Regions from separate parts of the Streptomyces sp. NPDC029159 genome, predicted to be linked through region 4. Evidence: riboswitches for the same ligand, from Rfam matches in the RefSeq annotation. Region 4 holds a riboswitch; each other region holds the start of a gene.
What was found. A riboswitch is a leader RNA that binds a small molecule or an ion and turns the genes downstream of it on or off. The one in region 4 is predicted to bind cyclic di-AMP.
Positions count from the first base shown of each region.

Region 1: it holds a riboswitch for cyclic di-AMP, as region 4 does, so the genes downstream of both, ACZ4U4_RS04315 (M23 family metallopeptidase) here and ACZ4U4_RS04795 (M23 family metallopeptidase) in region 4, are expected to answer to the same signal.
Region 2: it holds a riboswitch for cyclic di-AMP, as region 4 does, so the genes downstream of both, ACZ4U4_RS28440 (C40 family peptidase) here and ACZ4U4_RS04795 (M23 family metallopeptidase) in region 4, are expected to answer to the same signal.
Region 3: it holds a riboswitch for cyclic di-AMP, as region 4 does, so the genes downstream of both, ACZ4U4_RS22890 (C40 family peptidase) here and ACZ4U4_RS04795 (M23 family metallopeptidase) in region 4, are expected to answer to the same signal.

Region 1 is NZ_JBVHWT010000001.1:963,804-967,862, reverse strand. Features, by position in the region: gene ACZ4U4_RS04320 (aldo/keto reductase) at 1-882, opposite strand, end outside; gene ACZ4U4_RS04315 (M23 family metallopeptidase) at 1,084-2,232, opposite strand; cyclic di-AMP (ydaO/yuaA leader) riboswitch at 2,245-2,398, opposite strand; gene ACZ4U4_RS04310 (DUF2332 domain-containing protein) at 2,784-3,887, shown strand; gene ACZ4U4_RS04305 (PP2C family protein-serine/threonine phosphatase) at 4,013-4,059, opposite strand, start outside.
Region 2 is NZ_JBVHWT010000019.1:109,718-113,776, reverse strand. Features, by position in the region: gene ACZ4U4_RS28450 (8-amino-7-oxononanoate synthase) at 1-348, shown strand, start outside; gene ACZ4U4_RS28445 (ATP-binding protein) at 608-1,036, shown strand; gene ACZ4U4_RS28440 (C40 family peptidase) at 1,053-1,517, opposite strand; cyclic di-AMP (ydaO/yuaA leader) riboswitch at 1,522-1,700, opposite strand; gene ACZ4U4_RS28435 (M28 family metallopeptidase) at 2,154-3,095, opposite strand; gene ACZ4U4_RS28430 (urease subunit gamma) at 3,620-3,922, shown strand; gene ACZ4U4_RS28425 (urease subunit beta) at 3,940-4,059, shown strand, end outside.
Region 3 is NZ_JBVHWT010000012.1:137,364-141,422, forward strand. Features, by position in the region: gene pcrA (DNA helicase PcrA) at 23-2,518, opposite strand; cyclic di-AMP (ydaO/yuaA leader) riboswitch at 2,781-2,963, shown strand; gene ACZ4U4_RS22890 (C40 family peptidase) at 2,972-4,059, shown strand, end outside.
Region 4 is NZ_JBVHWT010000002.1:107,173-111,231, forward strand. Features, by position in the region: gene ACZ4U4_RS04785 (M16 family metallopeptidase) at 1-563, shown strand, start outside; gene ACZ4U4_RS04790 (M16 family metallopeptidase) at 602-1,984, shown strand; cyclic di-AMP (ydaO/yuaA leader) riboswitch at 2,227-2,383, shown strand; gene ACZ4U4_RS04795 (M23 family metallopeptidase) at 2,396-3,172, shown strand; gene ACZ4U4_RS04800 (GntR family transcriptional regulator) at 3,400-4,059, shown strand, end outside.

The DNA.
Region 1 (4,059 bases), on a different contig from region 4:
GGCCAGGAGGGCCGGGAGCTGGGCGGTGGTGCGGGCGCTGGCGATGGGGGCGGTGACCGTGGGGCGGGCGGCGAGCCAGGCGAGGGCGACGGTGGCCACCTCCGCGCCGTGGGCGGCGGCGACCGTGTCGAGGGCGGTCAGGACGCGGCGGCCGCGGTCGGTGGCGAGGTGGGCGGCGGCCTTGCCGGACCGGGCGCTGTCGATGTCCGTACCGGGGCGGTACTTGCCGGTCAGGAAGCCGGAGGCGAGCCCGTAGTACGGGACGGCGCCCAGGCCGTGGCGGGCGGCGACCTCGGCCAGTTCGCCCTCGTAGGTGTCGCGGGAGACCAGGTTGTACTGCGGCTGGAGGGCGACGTAGCGGGCGAGGCCCTCACGCTCGGAGAAGGCCAGGGCCTCCGCCAGGCGCGGTGCCGAGATGTTGGAGGCGGCGATCTCGCGGACCTTGCCGGCCCGGACCAGGTCGTCGAGGGCGGTCAGGAACTCGCCGACCTCCAGCGATTCGTCGTCGTAGTGGGTGTAGTAGAGGTCGATGTGGTCGGTGCGCAGGCGGCGCAGCGAGCCCTCGACGGCCTTCTTGACCGTGGCGGCGGAGAGGCCCCTGAGGCCGGGGTGGGCGCCGACCTTGGTGGCGATGACGACCTCGTCGCGGTTGCCGCGGGCGGTGAGCCAGTTGCCGATGACGGTCTCGGATTCGCCGCCCTCGTTGCCCGGGACCCAGGCCGAGTAGACGTCGGCGGTGTCGATGAAGTTGCCGCCGCCTGCGACGTACGCATCGAGCACCGCGAACGACTCGGCCTCGTCGGCGGTCCAGCCGAAGACGTTGCCGCCGAGGCAGAGCGGGGAGACGGAGAGCGAGCCGAGAGGCTTACGTGTGGTGGTCATGCGGTCATTCAACACAGCGCGGGGCGGCAGCATTTCCCGGTTACGGCATCCGGGTGCAGCGGCCCGGAGCGCCCGCCGGGCGCCCGGCGGCGCGGGGTGCGTGGCCGAGCGCGCCACCGGTCCGGAACCCGGCCCGGCGCGCGGCACAGTTGCGCGCGCCCCGGACCCGGGCCCCGGACTCCGCTCAGGGCCGCAGCGGCCTCAGACGTTCAGGCCCCGGGCCCGCAGCCACGGCATCGGGTCGATCGGACCGCCGCCCCCGGGGCGGACCTCCAGGTGCAGGTGGGGGCCGGTGACGTTCCCGGTGGCGCCGACGCGGCCGATGACCTCGCCGGTGGAGACCTTGCCGCCGGTCTTCACCATCGACGAGAGGTGGCAGAACCACAGCTCCGTACCGTCGTCGAGGGTGAGGACGATGCGGTAGCCGTAGGAGCCGGCCCAGCCCGCCTGCGTGATGGTGCCGGAGTGGATGGCCTTGACCGGCGTGCCCGTGGGGGCGGCGAAGTCCTGGCCGGTGTGGTCGGCGGCCCAGCGGTCGCCGGCCTGGCCGAAGCCGGCGGTGAGGGTGTACGAGGTGACCGGCAGCAGATAGCTCTTGGCCAGCTCGGCCAGGCGCGCGGCCTCGGCCTTCTCGCGGGCCTCGGCCTCGCGCTTCGCCTTGGCCGCCGCCGCCTTGCGCGCGGCCTCGGCGCGCTCCGCCTTCGCGTCGGCCACCGCCTGCTCGTGGTCGCTCGCGGCGGTCTGCTCCGCCCGGACGAGCGCACCGTGCTCGGCGGCGTCCCGGGCGTCGCGCTCGGCGGCCTCCTGCTGGGTGTCGGCCTGCTGGAGGATGCGGCTGCGCAGCGCCTCCCCGGCGCCCGTGCCCCGGCCGTCCTCGGTGGTGAGGCCGGCGGAGGAGAGCGGCGCCGCGGTGGTGGCCGCGTCGGACGCGTCGTCGGAGCCGAGCAACGGGCCGATGCCGGGGAGCGATTCGGCGTCCGGCAGCGCTCCGGTGACGTCGGAGGCGAGGGAGCCGATGTCCGGCATGGAGATCGGGACCGCCGGCTTGTCCTCGGCGGCCGCCATGCCGCCGGCGCCGACCGCCGCGATCACCCCGACGCCGAGGACCGTGCCGCTGCGGGCCAGCGCGGAGCGCTGCTTCCCGACGCGGTGCCGGCCGCGGACGGACCGCACGGACTCCTCGGTCGGGTTCCACTCACCGGGCTCGTCGTCCGCGACGCCGTACGGACCGGGGCCCTCCGGGGCGAACGCGCCCGGGGCGAAGGTGGCCGTATCGGTCGGGGAACCCGGCAGATCCTGGGGGAGGTGGTGGGCGGACGGAGCCTCGGGGGCAAGCCTGTTGGACGCCACGGGGGCGCACTCCTTTCCTTCCTTCGCGCCTACCGGGTTAGCTGACGGGTTCGGAGCAGGAAGGTCTCCTACGGGCGGCCTCTGGCCGAGGCGTCCGATTCACCCCATGAAGGTGGTTCCCCGGTTCCCTCCGCGCCGCTCGGGATGCCCTCGGCAAAGACAGGACACATCACGGCAGTTCACGAAATATCGACGCAGCGGCGTACAGAGAGGCGCCGTAGCGAGAAGTGACCACCGGTGTGCCTGGGTGCCCGGCATACCTGAAGAGCGCGTACGGGATTCGGCGTGGGGGCACGGTGCCGCCTCTGCGACGGCTGGGACGACCGCGCTCCGTTATCGGACAGTAATAGAGATCGCGGCCGATTTCCAAGCGATCCCGCGAATCCCCTCCGTACGACGACGACTCCTGGCCAAGACTTTTCGGGGCAACGCGCGTGCAAACCGGGCGAGTTGATCGCCCTTCACGAAACGGCCTGCGAGTGATTGTGCATCACTTGTGATGCGGAGGGGTGCGCATCCCTCACGCTCCGTGAGGGCAGTAGCGTCTGATCATGGTCGTCGACTTCGTGAACAACGCACAGGCCCTGGCAGCGCGCTACCGGGACTTCTCCTGGGGGGAGGCGCGGGGCCGGTGTGCGGCCCACGAGGAGCTGACGGCACGGATCGGGCAGGACCCGGAGCTGTGCGAACTCCTCGCCGCATCCCTCCCGGTGGGCAACAAGCAGCAGCCCAACCTCCTCCTCGCGGCCGTCCGCCACCTCGACGGCCCGCACGCCGAGCAGGGCCCGCGCGGTGAGCCGGCGTACCGCCGCTGGCGCGAGTGGACGATCCGGCACTGGGACGAGGTCCGCGCGGTCGTCATGAGCCGCTCCACCCAGACCAACGAACCGGGCCGCTGCGCCACCCTGCTGCCCCTCCTGGCCCGCCTCCGCGGCCCGTTGGCCCTCCTGGAGGTCGGCACCTCGGCCGGCCTCTGCCTCCACCCGGACCGCTATCGGTACGCGTACGAGCCGGACGCCACCTGGGGGACGCCCGGACCGGACGCGCCCTTGGAGGCACACACCCTCGGCGCCCCGGACAGTCCGGTCACCTTCCGGTGCCGCGTCGGGCGGGAGGACCGGGCGACCGCGGCGGCTGCGGCGCCCGCACGGCTGCCGGAGGTCGTGTGGCGCGGCGGTATCGACCTCACCCCGCTCGACCCGGTGGCCGACCCCGAGGCGCTGCGCTGGCTGCGCTCCCTGGTGTGGCCGGGCACCCCGGAGCGCGCGGAGCGGCTGACGGCGGCGGTGGACGCGGTACGGGCGGCGCCGCGGCCCGAGATCGTCCGCGGCGACCTGGTCGAGGAGCTGCCGGCGCTGGCGGCGCGGGTCCCGGCGGACGCCACGCTCGTCGTCTTCCACACCTCCGTCCTGCCGTATCTGCCGCCCGCCCACCGGGAACGCTTCGCCGACCAGGTGCGCACGCTGCTCGCCGGGCGGCCGGGCGGCGGCCACTGGATCTCCCAGGAACACCACTCCGTCACCCCGTGGCTGCCCGTCCCGGCCGCCGACCGCCTCGCCCCGGACCACCGGGAGCAGCTGCTGACCCTCGCGCTGGACGACCGCCCGGTGGCGCTGACGGGGGCACACGGCCAGAGCCTCCACTGGGTGGCGTAGGGGCCCGCCCCTGGGGCCGTACCGGCGCGCGGGGCCCGGCCGCGCGCCCCGCGCGCCGGGGCGGCCCCGGTCTCCCCGCGCGCCCGGCGCGCGCCATGGCTCCGCACGCCCCGCCGCTCCCCCGCCTACTCCTCCAACGGCCGCTGTACCGCCAGCAGCGCCATGTCGTCCG
Region 2 (4,059 bases), on a different contig from region 4:
GCTGCGGTCGGCGCCGCCCTCGCCGCGCTGCGGCTGCTGCGCCGCGAACCGGAGCGCGCGGCCCGCACCCGCGAGGTCGCCGCCGCCCTGCACCACCGGCTGACCGCGGCCGGGCTGGCGGCGGTCCGGCCGGACGCCGCCGTCGTCGCGGTCCGTGCGCCGTCGCCGGACGCCGCCGTCCGCTGGGCGGCCGACTGCCGCGCCGCCGGGCTGCTCGTCGGCTGCTTCCGCCCGCCGTCCGTCCCCGACGGCGTCTCCCGGGTCCGCCTGACGGCCCGCGCCGACCTGACGGACACCCAACTGCGCGGGGCGGTACGCACGCTGGCGGAGACCGCGCCGCGCGGTTGACCCGGCCGGGCGGCACGTGCGCCGGAGCCGCCGTTAGCCGCCGTACGTCCGCCGCGGGCCTGCGACCCGCGCCCGCACCGGAGGATTCACCGCTTCGGGCGAGAGATATGGGCATTTCGTGGTGGATGGCGGGGCGTACCGGCAGCATGGACCGCCGGTCCGCACCCCGGCGTGCGCGGCCGACTCGGTGACCGAGCGGCGTCCCGCCTCCCGCCCGTGCGCCGGATCCGACCCCGGTGGGAAAAAGGACGGCACCGCGATGGCAGATCACCAGGAATCCACCCTGACCCTCCCCGGCACACCGGAGTCGGTCGCGGCCGCGCGCAGGCACGTTTCCGCGGTCCTCGGCGCCTGGGGCCTGGACCGGGCCGCGCCGCTCACCGACGCGGTCCGGCTGATCGTCTCCGAACTGGCCACCAACGCCGTCCGGCACACCGGCGACACCTCCCCGTACTTCACCGTCGTCCTGCGGCTCGACCGCGACGAGACGCTGACCGCGGGCGTCACCGACCGCGACCCCCGGCCGCCCCGGCGGCTCGCCGCCGATCTGTGCCGGGACGGCGGCCGCGGGCTGCTCATCATCGGCCTGCTGGCCGCCGAGTCCGGGGGAGAGGTGGCGACGGTGGCGGAGCCGGGCGGCGGCAAGACCGTCCGGGTCCGGCTGCCGTGGCCGCCCGCCGGGGCGTGACGGGCGGCCACCTCGCTCAGCCGACCCGGCCGTACGACACCGAACCGGTCCAGATCTTCTCCAGCCGGACGACGGTGCCGGTGCGCGGCGCATGCCAGATGCGGCTGTGACCGGCGTAGATCCCGACGTGGTAAACGCCCCCGCTGCCGTGGAAGAAGACCAGGTCACCGGCCTTGCGTGCGGAGGTGCGGATGTGGCGGGTGCGGTTGTACTGCGCGGCGGCGGTCCGGGGCAGGCTCCGTCCGGCGCGCTTGAAGGCGTACTGCGTCAGCCCCGAGCAGTCGAAACGGTGCGGCCCCCGGGCGCCGTACTGGTAGGGCGCGCCTTTCTTGGACGCGGCGATCCGTACCGCCGTGGCGGAGACGGAGGTGGCGTCGGCGCCCGGGGGGAGCGCGACGGTCGCGCCGACGGTGGCGAGTGTGAGAGCGGAGATGGTTCCGGCCCGGGCGACCGCGGCCGGCACGTGCATGCGCACAGTCATGCGCAAACCCTTCGTCAGCCGCCTGCGAAGGAAGACCTGTCGGGTTCGGGCAGGCGAAGGTGCCCGGCCATGCGTACGGCTTCACCCCAAGGGACCCGTCGGCGCAGGGCGTGCGCCCTGGTGACCGTGGTCCCGTCGTGCTCGGGTCCTCCGCTCCTGCCGGTGCATCCGCGTCGACCTGACATCCGGGACGGCGGCAGGATTCGGCGTCCGCCCGGACCGCCCCGCCGCTGCGGCGGGGGCTTGTCGTCCAGGGGATCGTCACGCATCGGGCGCCCGGATTCCGCGCTGAAATGACCAGGTGTGACATTGGTCACAAATACGTCAATTGGCACTTTCGGGGCGCTCGGTGGCGGCTGCGGCATCCGCTCGCGCGCCCCGGACCAGCGGGAAAGCCTCCCCGCGCCGTCTGTTCCGCATCGGAGTTCTGCAACGTGACGCCCCCGCGAACGCCCGGAACCGGCTGGTCCGTGCGGGCGAGCCCGGTCGGGCGAGGGGCGTCGCGCGCGACGCCTCCGGGGCGGCGGCGTGCGGAGTCCGGACGTCGCCGGGACATGCCGCGGCCCGGCCGCCGGAAGGGCGACCGGGCCGGGCCGACCGGGTGGGGCCGGCCGGTGCTGCGCGGGGCGCGGAGGGTCAGGAGCTGAGCTCCCAGATCGCGTGGGCGATGGCGTCGGTGTGGTTGTCCAGCGCGGTGTCGTCGATGTTCTTCGCGGTGTCGCAGGCTTCGTGGTAGCAGGCGTCGAACGCCTTGCCCGCCTCGCCGCCCCACGCCTTGGCCTGGGCGTCGGTCTTGATGTAGTCGGCGCCGGAGAACAGCCCGCCGACCGGGACCCCGGCGTCCTTGAACGGCGCGTGGTCGGAGCGGCCGTCGCCCTCGGTCTCCTTCTCGGTGGCGATGTTCTTGGTGGCGAACCAGTCCTTGAACACCTTCTCCAGCCGCGCGTCGTCGTCGTAGACGAAGTAGCCCGGGTTGGGGGAGCCGATCATGTCGAAGTTCAGGTACGAGTCGAACTTCGCGGTGTCGGCGCCGAGCGAGTCGACGTAGTGCGAGGAGCCGACCATGCCGTCCTCCTCGTCACCCCACCAGCCGAAGCGCAGGTGCTTGGTGGGCTTGAGGTCCGCCTTGGCGACCGCGAGTGCGACCTCCAGGATCCCGGCCGAGCCGGATCCGTCGTCGTTGATGCCGGGGCCCGCGGGGACGGAGTCGAGGTGGGCGCCGGACATCACGGTCTTGCTCTCGTCGCCGCCGGGCCAGTCGGCGATGAGGTTGTACCCCTTCTCGCCGCCGCTGGTGAACTCCTGGACCTTCGTGGTGAACCCGGCGGCGTCCAGCTTGCCCTTCACGTAGTCGAGCGACTGCTGGTACCCGGCGGTGCCGTGGGCGCGGGTGCCGTTGTTGGCGTCGGCTATGGACTGGAACTTGGCGAGGTCGGCCTTGACGTCGGCCACCGGGATGTCGGGTGCGGCGGTCGGCGTGGTCGCCTGGGCGCCGGCGGCGACGCCGAGCAGTCCGACGACGGCGGCGCAGGCGCCGGTGGCGAGGGTGAGACGGCGGGTACGGGCGGTGCGGGTCACGGTGTGGCTCCGATACTGGTGTGGGGGGTGGTGCGGAGCGTTTGACGCGCACATGAGGATCGTGAGCGATCTCCGCCCCGTCAAGAGCGGATACCGGACAGTGGTGTTCGTCGAGCGGTGGTGGGTCCGGATTGCCCGGAGCATCCAATTCGCCGCACCCGGGACGCGGTGTCCGATCGGTCCGGCGGGTGTTCCGGGATGTGGAATTCGCCACCGTATTCCGGCTGTCGGGAATTTCCGGTGTGAGAAATCCGGAAGAGAAATTCGGTTGCCGCTCGGTAACTCCCGGTAAGGGAGGTGCCTGCTCTCCAGTGCCGAGAAGGGTTCCGCAGGTGGTCGGGCGTGTAACGCCACGGAAATGGGGCCGAACTAACCTCTGCCCGATGGGCTGTTGATGACCTCTTGCGGAGAGGCGGTTTGCTTTCCCTTTAGTCGCTGTGTGATACATCTACCCATACGGGCGTGTCCACGCCTGTGACCTGGGCGAACGCATACCCGGGCAGGAAGTCTGTGAGGTGGAACGTATGCAACTGACCCCGCATGAGCAGGAACGCCTGATGATTCATGTGGCAGCTGACGTGGCCGAAAAGCGCCGAGCACGGGGGCTGAAGCTCAACCACCCGGAATCCATTGCGCTGCTGACCGCCCACATCCTCGAAGGGGCACGCGACGGCCGCACGGTCGCCGAGCTGATGTCCTCCGGGCGCCAGGTGCTCAGCCGCGACGACGTCATGGATGGCGTCCCCGAGATGATTCACGACGTGCAGGTCGAGGCGACCTTCCCCGACGGCACCAAGCTCGTCACCGTTCACGAACCCATCAACTGACCACGGGAGAGCAGAAGATGATCCCGGGACAGATCCTCTACGCCGACGAGCCGGTCCGCCTCAACGAAGGCCGCCCCCTCACGCGCATGACCGTCCTCAACTCCGCCGACCGCCCCGTGCAGGTCGGCTCCCACTAC
Region 3 (4,059 bases), on a different contig from region 4:
CCCCTGAGGGGCCGGGCCTTTTTCACAGCTTCTCGACCGGGGCGTACCGCAGCAGCAGCCGCTTGGGCTTCTCGCCGCCGAAGTCGATCGTCGCCTCGGCGTTGTCCCCGCTGCCCTTGACGCCGGTGACCGTGCCGAGGCCGAAGCTGTCGTGGGTGACGCGGTCGCCGACGGCGAGCGCCACCACCGGGCGGTCGTTGCCCCGCCGGGTGGCGAACCCGCTCGGGCCGCCCTTGGCCCGCGGCGTACCGAAACCGGAGCCGATCCCGCCGCTGCTGCTGCTGCCGGAGCGCATCCCGCCCATCGTCGCGGACGGGGTGGCCGGTCCGGTGCGCCGCCAGTCGACGAACGACGCGGGGATCTCCTCCAGGAACCGCGACGGCGGGTTGTACGACGGCTGGCCCCAGGCGCTGCGCATCGTGGAGCGGGTGAGGTAGAGGCGCTCGCGGGCGCGGGTGATGCCGACGTAGGCGAGGCGGCGCTCCTCCTCCAGCTCCTTGGTCTGGCCGAGGGCGCGCATGTGCGGGAAGACGCCGTCCTCCATACCGGTGAGGAAGACGACCGGGAACTCCAGGCCCTTGGCGGTGTGCAGGGTCATGAGGGTGACGACGCCGCTGCCGTCCTCGTCCTCGTCGGGGATCTGGTCGGAGTCGGCGACCAGCGCGACCTGCTCCAGGAAGTCGGCGAGCGTGCCGCCGGAGACGGGCTCCTCCGCGTCCGCGTCCGCCGCGGCGGGACCGGCCACCCGGTCCTGCTCGAACTCCAGGGCCACGGCGGCGAGTTCCTGGAGATTCTCGATCCGGGTCTCGTCCTGCGGGTCGGTGGAGGACTGCAGCTCGGCCAGATAGCCGGTGCGCTCCAGGACCGCTTCGAGGACGGTGGCCGGGCCGGCGCCGGACTCGACGATGGTGCGCAGCTCTTCCATCAGGGTGTTGAAGCGGCGGACGGCGTTGGCGGAGCGGGCGGCCATGCCGTACGCCTCGTCGACGCGGCGCAGCGCCTGCGGGAAGCTGATCTTCTCGCGGAGCGCCAGGGCGTCGATCATCGCCTCGGCGCGGTCGCCGATGCCGCGCTTGGGGACGTTGAGGATCCGGCGGAGCGGGACGGTGTCCTCCGGATTGGCGAGCACGCGCAGGTACGCGAGGATGTCGCGGACCTCCTTGCGCTCGTAGAAGCGGACGCCGCCGACGACCTTGTAGGGCAGTCCGACGCGGATGAGGATTTCCTCGAAGACGCGGGACTGGGCGTTGGTGCGGTAGAAGATCGCGACGTCTCCGGCGCGGGCGTCCTTCGCGTCGGTGAGGCGGTCGATCTCCTCGGCGACGAACTGGGCCTCGTCGTGCTCGGTGTCGGCGACGTACCCGGTGATGCGGGGGCCCTCGCCGGCTTCGGTCCAGAGGTTCTTGGGGCGGCGGTTCTCGTTGCGCTCGATGACGGCGTTGGCGGCGGAGAGGATCGTCTGGGTGGAGCGGTAGTTCTGCTCCAGCAGGATCGTCGTGGCGTCCGGGTAGTCCTCCTCGAACTGGAGGATGTTACGGATCGTGGCGCCGCGGAAGGCGTAGATCGACTGGTCGGCGTCGCCGACGACGCACAGCTCGGCGGCGGATTCGGCCGGGCCGACCAGCTCGCGGATGAGGGTGTACTGCGCGTGGTTGGTGTCCTGGTACTCGTCGACCATGACGTGGCGGAAGCGGCGGCGGTAGTGGGCCGCGACGTCCGGGAACGCCTGGAGGAGGTTGACGGTCGTCATGATGATGTCGTCGAAGTCCAGGGCGTTGGCCTCGCGCAGCCGTGCCTGGTAGAGCGCGTACGCCTGGGCCAGGGTCTTCTCGAAGCCGTCGGCCGCCTGGCCTGCGAAGGTCTCCTCGTCGATGAGCTCGTTCTTGAGGTTGGAGACCTTGGCGCTGAAGGACTTGGGCGGGAACCGCTTGGGATCGAGATCGAGATCGCGGCAGACCAGGGCCATCAGGCGCTTGGAGTCGGCGGCGTCGTAGATCGAGAACGACGAGGTGAAGCCGAGGTGCTTGGACTCGCGGCGCAGGATGCGGACGCAGGCGCTGTGGAAGGTGGAGACCCACATGGCGCCCGCCCGGGGGCCGACCAGCTCCTCGACGCGCTCCTTCATCTCACCGGCGGCCTTGTTGGTGAAGGTGATCGCGAGGATCTGGCCGGGGTGCACGCCGCGGGCGGCGAGCAGATGCGCGATGCGGTGGGTGAGCACCCGGGTCTTGCCGGAACCGGCTCCGGCGACGATCAGCAGCGGGCCGCCGGAGTGCACCACGGCGGCCTTCTGGGCGTCGTTGAGCCCTTCCAGGAGCGCGGCGGGGTCGACGGCGGGGCGGGCGGCGCCGTCGCGGTAGTGCGCGTCCCGGGGTACGGGGGCGTCGAACTTCCCGCTGAAGAGGTCGTGCGGAACCTCCTCCCGGGCCGGGCCGTGCTCGTCCTCGGGGGGTGGCGGGGGCTCCTCGTCCTTGGGAGCGAGGTCCGCCAGGAAGCTGTCGTCAAAGAGGCTGCTCATCGCCCACCGAGTCTAGGCCGCCCCACCGACAGTCGGGCCCGGAGCCGTGGAAAGGCCGGAAGCGCGGGCGTTCCGCTCCCCCTCGCGCGGCGAACCCGGCATTCCGCGCAGATACCCCGCCCTGCCCACACGAACGTCACCTCATGCACACAGGTCACGAAAAGGTTTCGGGCAAATCGAACATCTGCCTTCACAGGAGCCACACGAGTTGGCTAGGTTCACGCTCGGGCTGCCTGCATCCCGTGGACGACAGCGTCCGCACAGGCCGCCTCCGCCGAGTCCGGCCCTGCCCCACGGCACCCGGAGCCGGGGACCCACCAGCACCACCGGGGTGAATCGGTCGGTACGGCCGCCAGCGCGCACGTACGGACCGTAGGGCAAGCCTTCCGTCTGCGACACCGCCCGAACCCGACAGCTAACCCGGTAGGCGGTCCACGGAAGGAGTCGTCGGCCTTGCCGTCGCACCGCAAGCCGCGTACCCGCGTCCTCACCTCGCCCGGCAGCCGCCGGACGGCCGCCGGTCTGACGACCGCCGCCCTCGCCACGGTCACCCTGCTCTCCCAGCCGGCCGAGGCGTCCCCCCGCTCCCCGAAGCCGACCGTCGAAGAGGTCAAGAAGAAGGTCGACACCCTCTACCACCAGGCGGAGGTCGCGACCCAGAAGTACAACGCCGTCAAGGAGCGCGTCGGCGAGCGGCGGTCGGAGGTCAGCGACCTCCAGGACGCCGCGGCGCGCCGCACCGGCAAGCTCAACGAGGCCCGCCGGGAGCTGGGCACCTTCGCCGCCGCGCAGTACCGCAGCGGCGGCGTGAACGCGACGGCACAGCTGATGTTCTCCAAGGACCCGCAGCAGTTCGCCGACCGCAGCCACCTGATGGAGCGGCTCACCGGGCGGCAGCAGCAGGCCGTCGACGCCTACCAGGAGCAGCAGGCCGCCGCCGCCCGTCAGCGGGCCGAGGCGACCCGCAGCCTGGAACGCCTCCAGGAGTCGCAGTCCGAGCTGGCCGACTCCAAGCGGACGGTCCAGGGCAAGCTGACCGAGGCCCGCCAGCTGCTCTCCGAGCTGACCGCCCAGGAGAAGGCGCGCCTGGCGGAGCTGGAGCGCAAGAAGGAGGAGGCGGCCCGGCGCAAGGCCGAGGAGGAGGCGCGCAAGCAGCGCGAGCAGCAGCCCGGCGGCGGTTCGGACACCGGCTCCCCCGGTACGGGCACCGGCGACTCCGGTACGCCCGACCCCGGCCAGGGCGGCGGACCGGCCGACGGCTCGTACCGTACGAAGGCCGAGAAGGCGCTCGCGTTCGCCCGCGCCCAGATGGGCAAGCCGTACGTCTGGGGCGCCACCGGTCCCAACTCCTACGACTGCTCCGGGCTGACGCAGGCCGCGTGGAAGGCGGCCGGGGTGAGCCTGCCGCGCACGACGTGGGACCAGGTCAAGGTCGGCGAGCGCGTCGCCACCAAGGACCTCGCCCCCGGTGACCTGGTGTTCTTCTACAACGACATCAGCCACGTCGGGATGTACATCGGCGACGGCAAGATGATCCACGC
Region 4 (4,059 bases):
GTGCCCTGATGGCGGCCTACCGGCTGCCGCACGACGGCACCCGGGAGGCGGACGCCGCCGATCTCGCGCTGACCGTCCTGGGCGGCGGCGAGTCCTCGCGCCTCTACAACCGCCTGGTGCGCCGCGACCGCTCCGCCGTCGCCGCCGGGTTCGGTCTGCTGCGGCTGGCCGGCGCGCCGTCCCTGGGCTGGCTGGACGTCAAGACGTCCGGTGGCGTCGAGGTCGCGGACATCGAGAGCGCCGTCGACGAGGAGCTGGCCCGGTTCGCCGCCGAGGGGCCGACCCCGGAGGAGATGGAGCGGGCGCAGGCCCAGCTGGAGCGCGAGTGGCTGGACCGCCTCGCGACGGTCAGCGGTCGCGCCGACGAACTGTGCCGCTACGCCGTCCTGTTCGGTGACCCGCAGCTGGCGCTGACCGCCGTGGGGCGTGTTCTGGACATCACGCCCGAGGAGGTGCAGGCCGTCGCCCAGGCCCGGCTGCGCCCCGACAACCGCGCGGTGCTCGTGTACGAGCCGACCGCCGCCGACGACAGCGCCGACAACGACGAGGAGGCGGACCGGTGAGCGACGCCACCACCCGCGAGGACCTGGCCATGAGCGAGATGACCTTCCACCCGCAGCCCCGGGGCGGGGCGCCCAGGCCGTGGGCCTTCCCGGCGCCCGAGCGCGGTGCGCTGCCCAACGGCCTGACGGTGTTGCGCAGCCACCGCCCCGGCCAGCAGGTCGTCGCCGTCGAGGTCGACATCGTCGCGCCGCTGGAGACCGAGCCGGAGGGTCTGGACGGCGTCGCCACGATCATGGCGCGGGCGCTGTCGGAGGGCACCGACCGGCACGACGCCGAGGAGTTCGCCGCCGAACTGGAGCGCTGCGGCGCCACGTTGGACGCCCACGCCGACCACCCCGGTGTCCGCGTCTCCCTGGAGGTCCCCGCCTCCCGGCTGTCGCGCGCCCTGGGGCTGCTCGCCGACGCGCTGCGCGCCCCCGCCTTCCCCGAGGGCGAGGTGGAGCGCCTGGTGCGTAACCGTCTCGACGAGATCCCGCACGAGCTGGCCAACCCGGGGCGCCGCGCCGCGATGGCGCTGTCCAAGGAGCTCTTCCCCGCGTCGTCGCGGATGTCGCGGCCCCGGCAGGGCACCGAGGAGACCGTCGGACATATCGACGCGGCGGCCGTCCGGGCGTTCTACGACGCCCATGTGCGGCCCGCGGCGGCCACCGTCGTGATCGTCGGCGACTTCACCGGCATCGACGTGGACGCGGCGCTCGCCGACACGCTGGGCGCCTGGCAGGGGCCGGCCGCCGAGCCGGTCGCCGTCACGCCGATCACCGCGGACGACACCGGCCGCGTCGTGATCGTCGACCGCCCCGGCGCGGTGCAGACGCAGCTGCTCATCGGGCGGATCGGCGCCGACCGCCACGACCGTCAGTGGCCCGCACAGGTCCTCGGTACGTACTGCCTGGGCGGCACCCTGACGTCGCGTCTGGACCGCGTGCTGCGTGAGGAGAAGGGCTACACCTACGGGGTGCGGGCCTTCGGTCAGGTGCTGCGGTCGTCGGCGCCGGACGCGCCCGGGGGGCCCACCGGCGCCTCGATGCTGGCGATCAGCGGTTCGGTCGACACCGAGTCCACCGGCCCGGCCCTCGACGACCTGTGGAAGGTGCTGCGCACCCTCGCGGCGGAGGGGCTGACCGACGCCGAGCGGGACGTGGCGGTGCAGAACCTCGTCGGCGTCGCGCCGCTGAAGTACGAGACGGCGGCAGCGGTCGCGGGCACCCTCGCCGACCAGGTGGAGCAGCATCTGCCGGACGACTACCAGGCGCAGCTGTACGCGCGGCTGGCCGAGACCGGCACGGTCGAGGCGACCGCCGCCGTGGTCAGCGCGTTCCCGGCCGACCGGCTGGTGACGGTGCTGGTCGGTGACGCGGCGCAGATCGCCGAGCCGGTCCGGGCGCTGGGCATCGGCGAGGTGACGGTCGTCAGCGGCTGACGAACCGTGGGGCGGTGGCCCCGGCCGGGCTGTTCCGGCGGCCCGGCACAGTAGGGCAGAAGGGGATCCCGGGGTGGCGAAGTGCCCTCGGGATCCCCTTTGTGCTGTGGAATGTCAGCTTCCGGTTCCCTCGTCCCGGTGTGGCGTAACGCACAAAAACGCGTTTCTGTTTGCCGATTGAAAGTTGCCGCGATTAGCGTCAAGCGCGCTGTCCGCCAGCAGCAGGCCGCAACCGCGGCACCGGACAGTCATCGCCGAGTCCCCGTACGGCGCGAGCCAGGGGAGCCGGGGACCCACACGTCCCCTGGGGTGAATCGGGTACCTCTCCGGAGGAACCCGTAGGAGACCTTCCTGCTCCGAACCCGTCAGCTAACCCGGTAGGCGAGAAGGAAGGAAAGGACCAGCCAGCACATGGCGTTCACCCGTGCCACCGGGAAGCACCGCCGTCCGAGCCGCAGCGCCCGGACGACCCGCAACATCGCCGGCATCGCCGGTCTCGCCGCATCCGGCGTCGTCGCCTCCGTCTCCTCTCCCGCGATGGCCGCCACCTCCGGTGCCGGGCACGACACGGGTCTGCAGCGGGCCGTCGTCCTCGGCGACGAACTCGCCGAGCGCGTCCAGGCCCAGGCCGATGCGCAGCAGGCCGTCGCCGAGACGGCCGAGGCCAAGGCGAAGGCCGAGGCCGACGCGGTGAAGCAGGCCCAGGCCGCCAAGGCGGCGGCCGACAAGCGGCACGAGGCCGAGGTCCGCGCGGCCCGCGAGGAGGAGCGCAAGCGCCTCAACGCCTTCGTCGCCCCGATCGCCGGCTCGTACGTCTCCACCGCCTACAAGGCGTCCAGCGGACTGTGGTCCTCCGGCACCCACACCGGTATCGACTTCCACGCCGCCACCGGCACCACCGTGCACGCCGTCGGCGCGGGCACCGTCGTCGAGGCCGGCTGGGGCGGTGCGTACGGCAACAACATCGTCATCAAGATGAACGACGGTACGTACACCCAGTACGGCCACCTGTCGCAGATCGGTGTCTCGGTCGGCCAGCAGGTGATGCCCGGTCAGCAGATCGCGCTGTCCGGCGCGACCGGCAACGTCACCGGCCCGCACCTGCACTTCGAGGCCCGTACCGGCCCCGACTACGGCTCGGACATCGACCCGATCGCCTACCTGCGCGCGCACGGCATCAACGTCTGACCCCGCACTTCCCGGAGCCCCGGACCGCCCTGACAGGGTGTCCGGGGCTCTGTCGTGTCCGGTGCCGTACGGCGGATGGCCGGATTTCCCGGGGGCCGGGGAACGCACTCACCAAAAGATTTCCATGAATGTGTGAAGGCGGTAAAGGAGTCGACACCGTCGAATAGAGTCACGGAAAAGGCGCCGTGCACCGGCGTTTTCCGGGGAGGACGGTGGAGGTGCCCACGATGACGCAAGGCGAGATTTCCGTGCAGCGCATCTCCACGGCGATTCGTGACGACATCGTTTCCGGCACGCTGATCCCCGGCAGCCGGCTCGTCGAGGACATTCTGGCCACCCGGTACGGCGTCTCCCGGGTGCCGGTCCGCGAGGCGTTACGGACCCTGCAGTCGGAGGGGTTCGTCACCGCGCGGCGGCACGCGGGCGCCTGCGTCGCCGCGCCCACCGCTCAGGAGGCGGCCGACCTCCTGGACCTGCGGGCCCTCCTGGAGCCGATGGGCGCCGCCCGCGCCGCGGCCCGCCGCACCGATGCGCAACTGAAGGTCTTACGGGGCGTGGTGCGGCTCGGCAGGGAGCGCGCCCGCCGCGACTGCCCGGGTGACCTGCCCCGTCTGGACGGCTGGTTCCACGAGACGCTGGCGCGGGCGGCGGGCAATCCGGGGCTGACGGCGCTGCTGACCCAGGTGCGGCGGAAGATCGAGTGGATGTACGTCGTCGAGCGTCCGGCGCGGTACGCGGAGACCTGGGACGACCACGGCGCGGTGCTGGACGCGGTGGCCCGCGGCGACGCGGAGGCGGCACGAGCCCTGATGGCCTCGCACGTGGCGCGGTCACTCCCGGCCTACCGCCCGCGGCACCGGCAGCCCGCGGCGCGCCCCGTGCCGCGC